DNA from 3 places in the Paenibacillus sp. FSL M8-0212 genome. Region 3 is predicted to be linked to each of the others. Evidence: a T-box and tRNA genes for the amino acid it is inferred to sense, from the RefSeq annotation. Region 3 holds a T-box; the other regions hold tRNA genes.
The links. The T-box of region 3 lies ahead of tyrS (tyrosine--tRNA ligase). A T-box ahead of a tRNA ligase gene usually reads a tRNA of that ligase, here a tRNA-Tyr.
Positions count from the first base shown of each region.

Region 1 (2,228 bases), 3.2 Mb from region 3:
TGAGATTTCCCAGTATGTAAGACCCCTTGAAGACGACGAGGTAGATAGGCTGGGGGTGGAAGTGCAGCAATGCATGGAGCTGACCAGTACTAATCGGTCGAGGGCTTATCCAATTAGCAAGTTGTAATTCGCATGTTTCGTTTCGAATCTAGTTTTCAGAGAACAACACTCTGAAATGTAAGCTACGCGTTTGGTGGCGATGGCGGAGGGGTTCCACACGTACCCATCCCGAACACGACCGTTAAGCCCTCTAGCGCCGATGGTACTTGGACCGCAGGGTCCTGGGAGAGTAGGACGCCGCCAAGCGAAACCCCATTGGGGTATTTTTTTTCGAAAATTGATAAGGGCCCTTAGCTCAGTTGGTTAGAGCGCACCTCTGATAAGGGTGAGGCCGGTGGTTCGAGTCCACCAGGGCCCATAGCAAGACCACAACAAGAAATACACCAGAGTATGGGGCCATAGCTCAGCTGGGAGAGCGCCTGCCTTGCAAGCAGGAGGTCAGCGGTTCGATCCCGCTTGGCTCCACCATTCCCTGATAGCTCAGTTGGTAGAGCACTCGACTGTTAATCGAGTTGTCACAGGTTCGAGCCCTGTTCGGGGAGCCAGTAAGGCCCGTTGGTCAAGGGGTTAAGACACCTCCCTTTCACGGAGGTAACAGGGGTTCGAATCCCCTACGGGTCATAGCAATACCTATTGCTTCAAAAAGGGATGAGAATCCCAAAGGTTCGTCGGAGGATGTACTTCGTTAGCAACAGCTTCGCAGTCTCGAACGAAGTGAGAGTACCCCCTACGGGTCATAATATGGAGGCTTAGCTCAGCTGGGAGAGCATCTGCCTTACAAGCAGAGGGTCGGGGGTTCGATCCCCTCAGCCTCCACCATATAACTTTATAACGACGCGGGGTGGAGCAGCCCGGTAGCTCGTCGGGCTCATAACCCGAAGGCCGCAGGTTCAAATCCTGCCCCCGCAATTATACTTTCCTTGAGAAAGTGATCTGGAACCGTGGTGTAGTTGGCCTAACATGCCTGCCTGTCACGCAGGAGATCGCGGGTTCGAATCCCGTCGGTTCCGCCATTTTTTGATTTAGTAAGGCTCGGTAGCTCAGTCGGTAGAGCAGAGGACTGAAAATCCTCGTGTCGGCGGTTCGATTCCGTCCCGAGCCACCATATATAACACCTTTAATACGCCGGTGTAGCTCAACTGGTAGAGCAACTGACTTGTAATCAGTAGGTTGGGGGTTCAAGTCCTCTCGCCGGCACCATGTAATCCTGGAGGATTAGCGAAGTGGCCAAACGCATCAGACTGTAAATCTGCTCCCGTACGGGTTCGGTGGTTCGAATCCATCATCCTCCACCAGTTTTTCTATGAGTCATTAGCTCAGTTGGTAGAGCACCTGACTTTTAATCAGGGTGTCGAAGGTTCGAGCCCTTCATGACTCACCATTATATGCGCGTGTGGCGGAATTGGCAGACGCACTAGACTTAGGATCTAGCGTCTTTGACGTGGGGGTTCAAGTCCCTCCACGCGCATCCCTTATTTGCGGAAGTGGCTCAGCGGTAGAGCATCGCCTTGCCAAGGCGAGGGTCGCGGGTTCGATTCCCGTCTTCCGCTCCAATATTTTGCGCCCTTAGCTCAGCTGGATAGAGCGTTTGACTACGAATCAAAAGGCCGGGAGTTCGAATCTCTCAGGGCGCGCCATTATAACTTCATATTTTGCCGGCGTGGCGGAATGGCAGACGCGCTCGACTCAAAATCGAGTGGGAAACCGTGGAGGTTCGAGTCCTCTCGCCGGTATAGATAACGGGATGTAGCTCAGCTTGGTAGAGCACCTGGTTTGGGACCAGGGGGTCGCATGTTCAAATCGTGTCATCCCGATTGTTGTTATGCGGGTGTAGTTCAATGGTAGAACTTTAGCCTTCCAAGCTAATAGCGTGGGTTCGATTCCCATCACCCGCTTAAATATTTAAAAGAAAGAGATGGTACTAACCGTCTCTTTCTTTTTTTGCGTTCACAGGTTTATTGGCAATTTAGTGCGTGGTGCTCTCAGAGAGTATATGGCTCTTTATCATGTATCAGAATGTATCCCACGTATGCATAAATTTCCCCACCTTTAAATTTGTCCTTGATAATTGTGGACGCTGTTCAAGTGAAACAGGTCTAACGCATCTTATAAGGCCTGGATATAAGCTTCTTCATCACATTTTATAAAAACGCTTACAAAAATAGCTT
Region 1 covers NZ_JBBORP010000001.1:2,156,723-2,158,950, reverse strand. The annotation lists rRNA gene MKX68_RS09675 (23S ribosomal RNA) at 1-113, shown strand, start outside; rRNA gene rrf (5S ribosomal RNA) at 190-306, shown strand; tRNA gene MKX68_RS09665 (tRNA-Ile) at 345-418, shown strand; tRNA gene MKX68_RS09660 (tRNA-Ala) at 453-528, shown strand; tRNA gene MKX68_RS09655 (tRNA-Asn) at 530-605, shown strand; tRNA gene MKX68_RS09650 (tRNA-Glu) at 610-681, shown strand; tRNA gene MKX68_RS09645 (tRNA-Val) at 804-879, shown strand; tRNA gene MKX68_RS09640 (tRNA-Met) at 896-969, shown strand; tRNA gene MKX68_RS09635 (tRNA-Asp) at 996-1,073, shown strand; tRNA gene MKX68_RS09630 (tRNA-Phe) at 1,090-1,165, shown strand; tRNA gene MKX68_RS09625 (tRNA-Thr) at 1,185-1,260, shown strand; tRNA gene MKX68_RS09620 (tRNA-Tyr) at 1,270-1,355, shown strand; tRNA gene MKX68_RS09615 (tRNA-Lys) at 1,366-1,441, shown strand; tRNA gene MKX68_RS09610 (tRNA-Leu) at 1,448-1,528, shown strand; tRNA gene MKX68_RS09605 (tRNA-Gly) at 1,539-1,613, shown strand; tRNA gene MKX68_RS09600 (tRNA-Arg) at 1,621-1,697, shown strand; tRNA gene MKX68_RS09595 (tRNA-Leu) at 1,715-1,793, shown strand; tRNA gene MKX68_RS09590 (tRNA-Pro) at 1,801-1,874, shown strand; tRNA gene MKX68_RS09585 (tRNA-Gly) at 1,885-1,955, shown strand.
Region 1: it has a tRNA-Tyr gene. The T-box ahead of tyrS (tyrosine--tRNA ligase) is inferred to sense a tRNA for this amino acid. The anticodon was not compared.

Region 2 (2,228 bases), 1.7 Mb from region 3:
TCTCAATCCAGCCCATAATGCGCTCAGAACGCTGCTTTCCTTCTTCAGTGAACGACTGTGCATGATAATCTCTGGCCCACCGCTCAAATGCTTCTTCTGTATTAGAGGGGACGCTTTTCTTATAATAATTTGAACTTCTCGGACGATTCTTCCATGCCTCTTCCCATACAGAAAGATCAAATAACAGATCGGTATCCGATACATTTTTTCCATTAGTCACTCTACTTCACTCCTCTACATTAAAGACTTTACTTATCTACAATATACTTTATATAATCATACGTCAATCTTTAACTCTAGATTTTCTTACTGCACATAAATCGTTTCATATAAAATAAAAATAGCCCTACACATTGCATAAGCAACATGTAGGGCTATTCAATATACCGGCGAGAGGACTCGAACCTCCACGGTTTCCCACTCGATTTTGAGTCGAGCGCGTCTGCCATTCCGCCACGCCGGCATATGCTGGAGGCGCCACCCAGATTCGAACTGGGGATAAAGCTTTTGCAGAGCTGTGCCTTACCACTTGGCTATGGCGCCATATTTTTGGAGCGGACGACGGGAATCGAACCCGCGACCCTCGCCTTGGCAAGGCGATGCTCTACCGCTGAGCCACGTCCGCATAATGGCTGGGGATATAGGATTTGAACCTATGCATGACGGAGTCAAAGTCCGTTGCCTTACCGCTTGGCTAATCCCCAATAAAAAATGAAAAAACAAAGGGGCGATCGAGGGGAATTGAACCCCCGAATGCCGGATCCACAAACCGGTGCGTTAACCACTTCGCCACGATCGCCACAAAAGGTTATTTTCTAAAAGTTAATTGGCAGGGGCAGCAGGAATTGAACCCACACCAACGGTTTTGGAGACCGTTGTTCTACCTTTAAACTATGCCCCTAAAAACTGGTGGAGGATGATGGATTCGAACCACCGAACCCGTACGGGAGCAGATTTACAGTCTGATGCGTTTGGCCACTTCGCTAATCCTCCAGGATTACATGGTGCCGGCGAGAGGACTTGAACCCCCAACCTACTGATTACAAGTCAGTTGCTCTACCAGTTGAGCTACACCGGCGTATTAAATTGTTTTAAAATGGTGGCTCGGGACGGAATCGAACCGCCGACACGAGGATTTTCAGTCCTCTGCTCTACCGACTGAGCTACCGAGCCATAATAAAGTCTAATCTTAATTCCTTACACTTTATATAGGGCATCAGTGCCATACAGCAGATGTAGTGAACAGTTTGCCTCATGTAAAGATTAAATGGCGGAACCGACGGGATTCGAACCCGCGATCTCCTGCGTGACAGGCAGGCATGTTAGGCCAACTACACCACGGTTCCAGATCACTTTCTCAAGGAAAGTATAATTGCGGGGGCAGGATTTGAACCTGCGGCCTTCGGGTTATGAGCCCGACGAGCTACCGGGCTGCTCCACCCCGCGTCGTTATAAAAGTTATATGGTGGAGGCTGAGGGGATCGAACCCCCGACCCTCTGCTTGTAAGGCAGATGCTCTCCCAGCTGAGCTAAGCCTCCGAACAACACATTTATGATCATACCATAATCTTGTTGTAAAAATCAACTTCTTTTTTTGAAGTTATTATGACCCGTAGGGGATTCGAACCCCTGTTACCTCCGTGAAAGGGAGGTGTCTTAACCCCTTGACCAACGGGCCTTAATATTATGGCGGAGAGAGAGGGATTCGAACCCTCGAGACGCTTGTGACGCCTACACGATTTCCAATCGTGCTCCTTCGGCCAGCTCGGACACCTCTCCATATGGCTCCCCGAACAGGGCTCGAACCTGTGACAACTCGATTAACAGTCGAGTGCTCTACCAACTGAGCTATCAGGGAATATGCTTCAGAGATCATTCTCTGAAAACTAGATTCGAAACGAAACACGCCAATTACAACTTGCTATTGGATAAGCCCTCGACCGATTAGTACTGGTCAGCTCCATGCATTGCTGCACTTCCACCCCCAGCCTATCTACCTCGTCGTCTTCAAGGGGTCTTACATACTGGGAAATCTCATCTTGAGGGGGGCTTCACGCTTAGATGCTTTCAGCGTTTATCCCGTCCGTACATAGCTACCCAGCGGTGCTCCTGGCGGAACAACTGGTACACCAGCGGTACGTCCATCCCGGTCCTCTCGTACTAAGGACAGCTCCTCTCAAATTTCCTACGCCCACGACAGATAGGGACCGAACTGTCTCACGACGTTC
Region 2 covers NZ_JBBORP010000001.1:3,633,296-3,635,523, reverse strand. The annotation lists gene MKX68_RS16080 (class I SAM-dependent methyltransferase) at 1-220, opposite strand, end outside; tRNA gene MKX68_RS16075 (tRNA-Leu) at 385-463, opposite strand; tRNA gene MKX68_RS16070 (tRNA-Cys) at 470-543, opposite strand; tRNA gene MKX68_RS16065 (tRNA-Gly) at 551-625, opposite strand; tRNA gene MKX68_RS16060 (tRNA-Gln) at 630-704, opposite strand; tRNA gene MKX68_RS16055 (tRNA-His) at 727-799, opposite strand; tRNA gene MKX68_RS16050 (tRNA-Trp) at 828-901, opposite strand; tRNA gene MKX68_RS16045 (tRNA-Tyr) at 908-993, opposite strand; tRNA gene MKX68_RS16040 (tRNA-Thr) at 1,003-1,078, opposite strand; tRNA gene MKX68_RS16035 (tRNA-Phe) at 1,098-1,173, opposite strand; tRNA gene MKX68_RS16030 (tRNA-Asp) at 1,269-1,346, opposite strand; tRNA gene MKX68_RS16025 (tRNA-Met) at 1,373-1,446, opposite strand; tRNA gene MKX68_RS16020 (tRNA-Val) at 1,464-1,539, opposite strand; tRNA gene MKX68_RS16015 (tRNA-Glu) at 1,607-1,678, opposite strand; tRNA gene MKX68_RS16010 (tRNA-Ser) at 1,688-1,779, opposite strand; tRNA gene MKX68_RS16005 (tRNA-Asn) at 1,783-1,858, opposite strand; rRNA gene MKX68_RS16000 (23S ribosomal RNA) at 1,925-2,228, opposite strand, start outside.
Region 2: it has a tRNA-Tyr gene. The T-box ahead of tyrS (tyrosine--tRNA ligase) is inferred to sense a tRNA for this amino acid. The anticodon was not compared.

Region 3 (2,228 bases):
GAAACTACGATTGAAGTTTGACCAAGCTGTAGTTCTTCTTACCTTTACGGATAATGATGAATTTACCGCCAATGGCATGCTCTGCCGAGACTGTGAATTCAAGCTCTGTGATTTTCTCACCGTTCATGGAGATAGCGCCTTTAGTGACATCCTCACGCGCCTGGCGTTTGGATGGCTCCAGACCCAGATCTACGAGCCAGTCGACGATATTTTTCGCTTCACCGTCCGTTTCGAATGTTGGCATTTCCTTGAAGCCCTGCTCGATTTCATCTGCTGTCAGGGAACGGATATCACCACTGAACAGCGCCGCTGTAATACGCTTAGCCTGTTCGAGCATTTCTTCGCCGTGAACAAATTTTGTCATTTCTTCCGCTAGTGCTTTCTGTGCTTCACGTCTATGCGGCTCTGTCTCTACCTTTTCAGCCAAAGCTTCGATTTCTTCTTTGCTCAGGAAGGTAAAGTATTTCAGGTATTTGATCACATCACGGTCATCTGTATTTGCCCAGAACTGGTAGAATTCAAATGGTGTCGTTTTGTTCGGATCAAGCCAGATTGCGCCGCCAGCTGTTTTACCAAATTTCGTACCGTCGGATTTGAGCATGAGCGGAATGGTCAGACCGTACGCCTTCGCTTCAGATCCTTCTTTTTTACGAATCAGATCAAGACCACTCGTGATATTCCCCCATTGATCAGAACCGCCGATTTGAAGCTGTACATCTTCATTTTGGAACAGGTGCAGGTAGTCGAGAGATTGAAGAATCTGGTATGAAAACTCGGTGAACGAGATTCCGCCTTCCAGTCTGCTCGCAACTACATCCTTAGCAAGCATCGTGTTGAGGTTAAAGTTTTTGCCGTAGTCACGTAAGAATTCAATGACATTGATTTTGTGTGTCCAATCGTAGTTGTTCACCATGCGAACCTGATTATCACCGTCTGTTACGAACAACTTCTTCATCTGCGCTGTCAGCGCATCCACATTCTCCTGCACTTGCTCCATCGTTTGCAGAGAACGCTCTGCCTGACGACCACTTGGGTCACCAATCGTGCCTGTAGCTCCACCAATCAAAATAACCGGACGATGTCCTGCCAGTTGAAAACGTTTCAGCATCATGAAGGGAATGAGATGTCCGATATGCATGCTATCCCCCGTAGGGTCAACGCCGCAGTACAAAGAAACGGATTTCGTTTCAGTCAATTCACGTAGCCCCTCTGCATCCGTCTGTTGGTTAATGGCGTCACGCCACTGTAGTTCATCAATAATATTCATTCGTATAACCCCTTTTCTATCCTCAAGATTCAGTCATGATCTACGTTAAATTACGAAATTACACGCTGGAGCGGCTTTTTTGGACACAAAAAAATCGCCTCCTTGTCTTCATTAGACACAGGGACGATTATCATAACCGTGGTACCACCCAAATTGCATGGACAACACGTGATCTTAACACGTTATCCATACCACTTTTGGCAATATATCGTTTGCCCATCCGCTTGGCATTACCCAAGTACTCCAGAGTGTAATTCGCAGCCCTTGTATGTATCAGGTTCCATCAACCCCTGACTTTCTGTAACAGGGACAAAGCCGCTACTGCGCTCTATCAACGTGATTCATGTATTCAATTTATAGCAAGTATAGCCGAACGTTTCAGTCATTGCAAGACCAAGTATGCAATCTTTGAACAGAACAACGGATGCATAATTAAAACCAGATTATATAATCATCATGTTCAATTTTCCGTGATAATAACCATAGGCTGTCTCCGCAATCTGATCCTCATTATTCCAAAATTGCTGATCCAGCGCATCTAACTGGTCCTCTTGTTCCTTTGTCAGTAATTTAGGAATATCCCACAGTTCAGTAAGCCTTTCATCCTCTTTCAGATGCTCCATGCAGCCGTATGCTGACGTTATAATCTCCACGACTTGAGTCGCACCAATGGTATGTAATGCCCGCAACGCGTAACGGTATACCTCTTCCCCCCAGTTACAGAAAAACTGAATAAAACCGCCATTAAAGACATCCGCCTCTAACAGCCATAAAGCAGCAATATCCTGCTCGTTCGAAGTCAACGAAGCCCAGCCCTGTTCAGATTTATTCTTTTTTTCGACAAATAACACAGCATAGTCATACCATACATCATTAATATCTTGCTCGCTCATGTAACACACCTCATTTTTATTTATTTCATGCCCTCTAACTCCTGACGTTTACCCGTCTGATACCAATG
Region 3 covers NZ_JBBORP010000001.1:5,346,884-5,349,111, reverse strand. The annotation lists gene tyrS (tyrosine--tRNA ligase) at 5-1,267, opposite strand; T-box leader at 1,384-1,611, opposite strand; gene MKX68_RS23560 (DMP19 family protein) at 1,711-2,160, opposite strand; gene MKX68_RS23555 (Imm63 family immunity protein) at 2,181-2,228, opposite strand, start outside.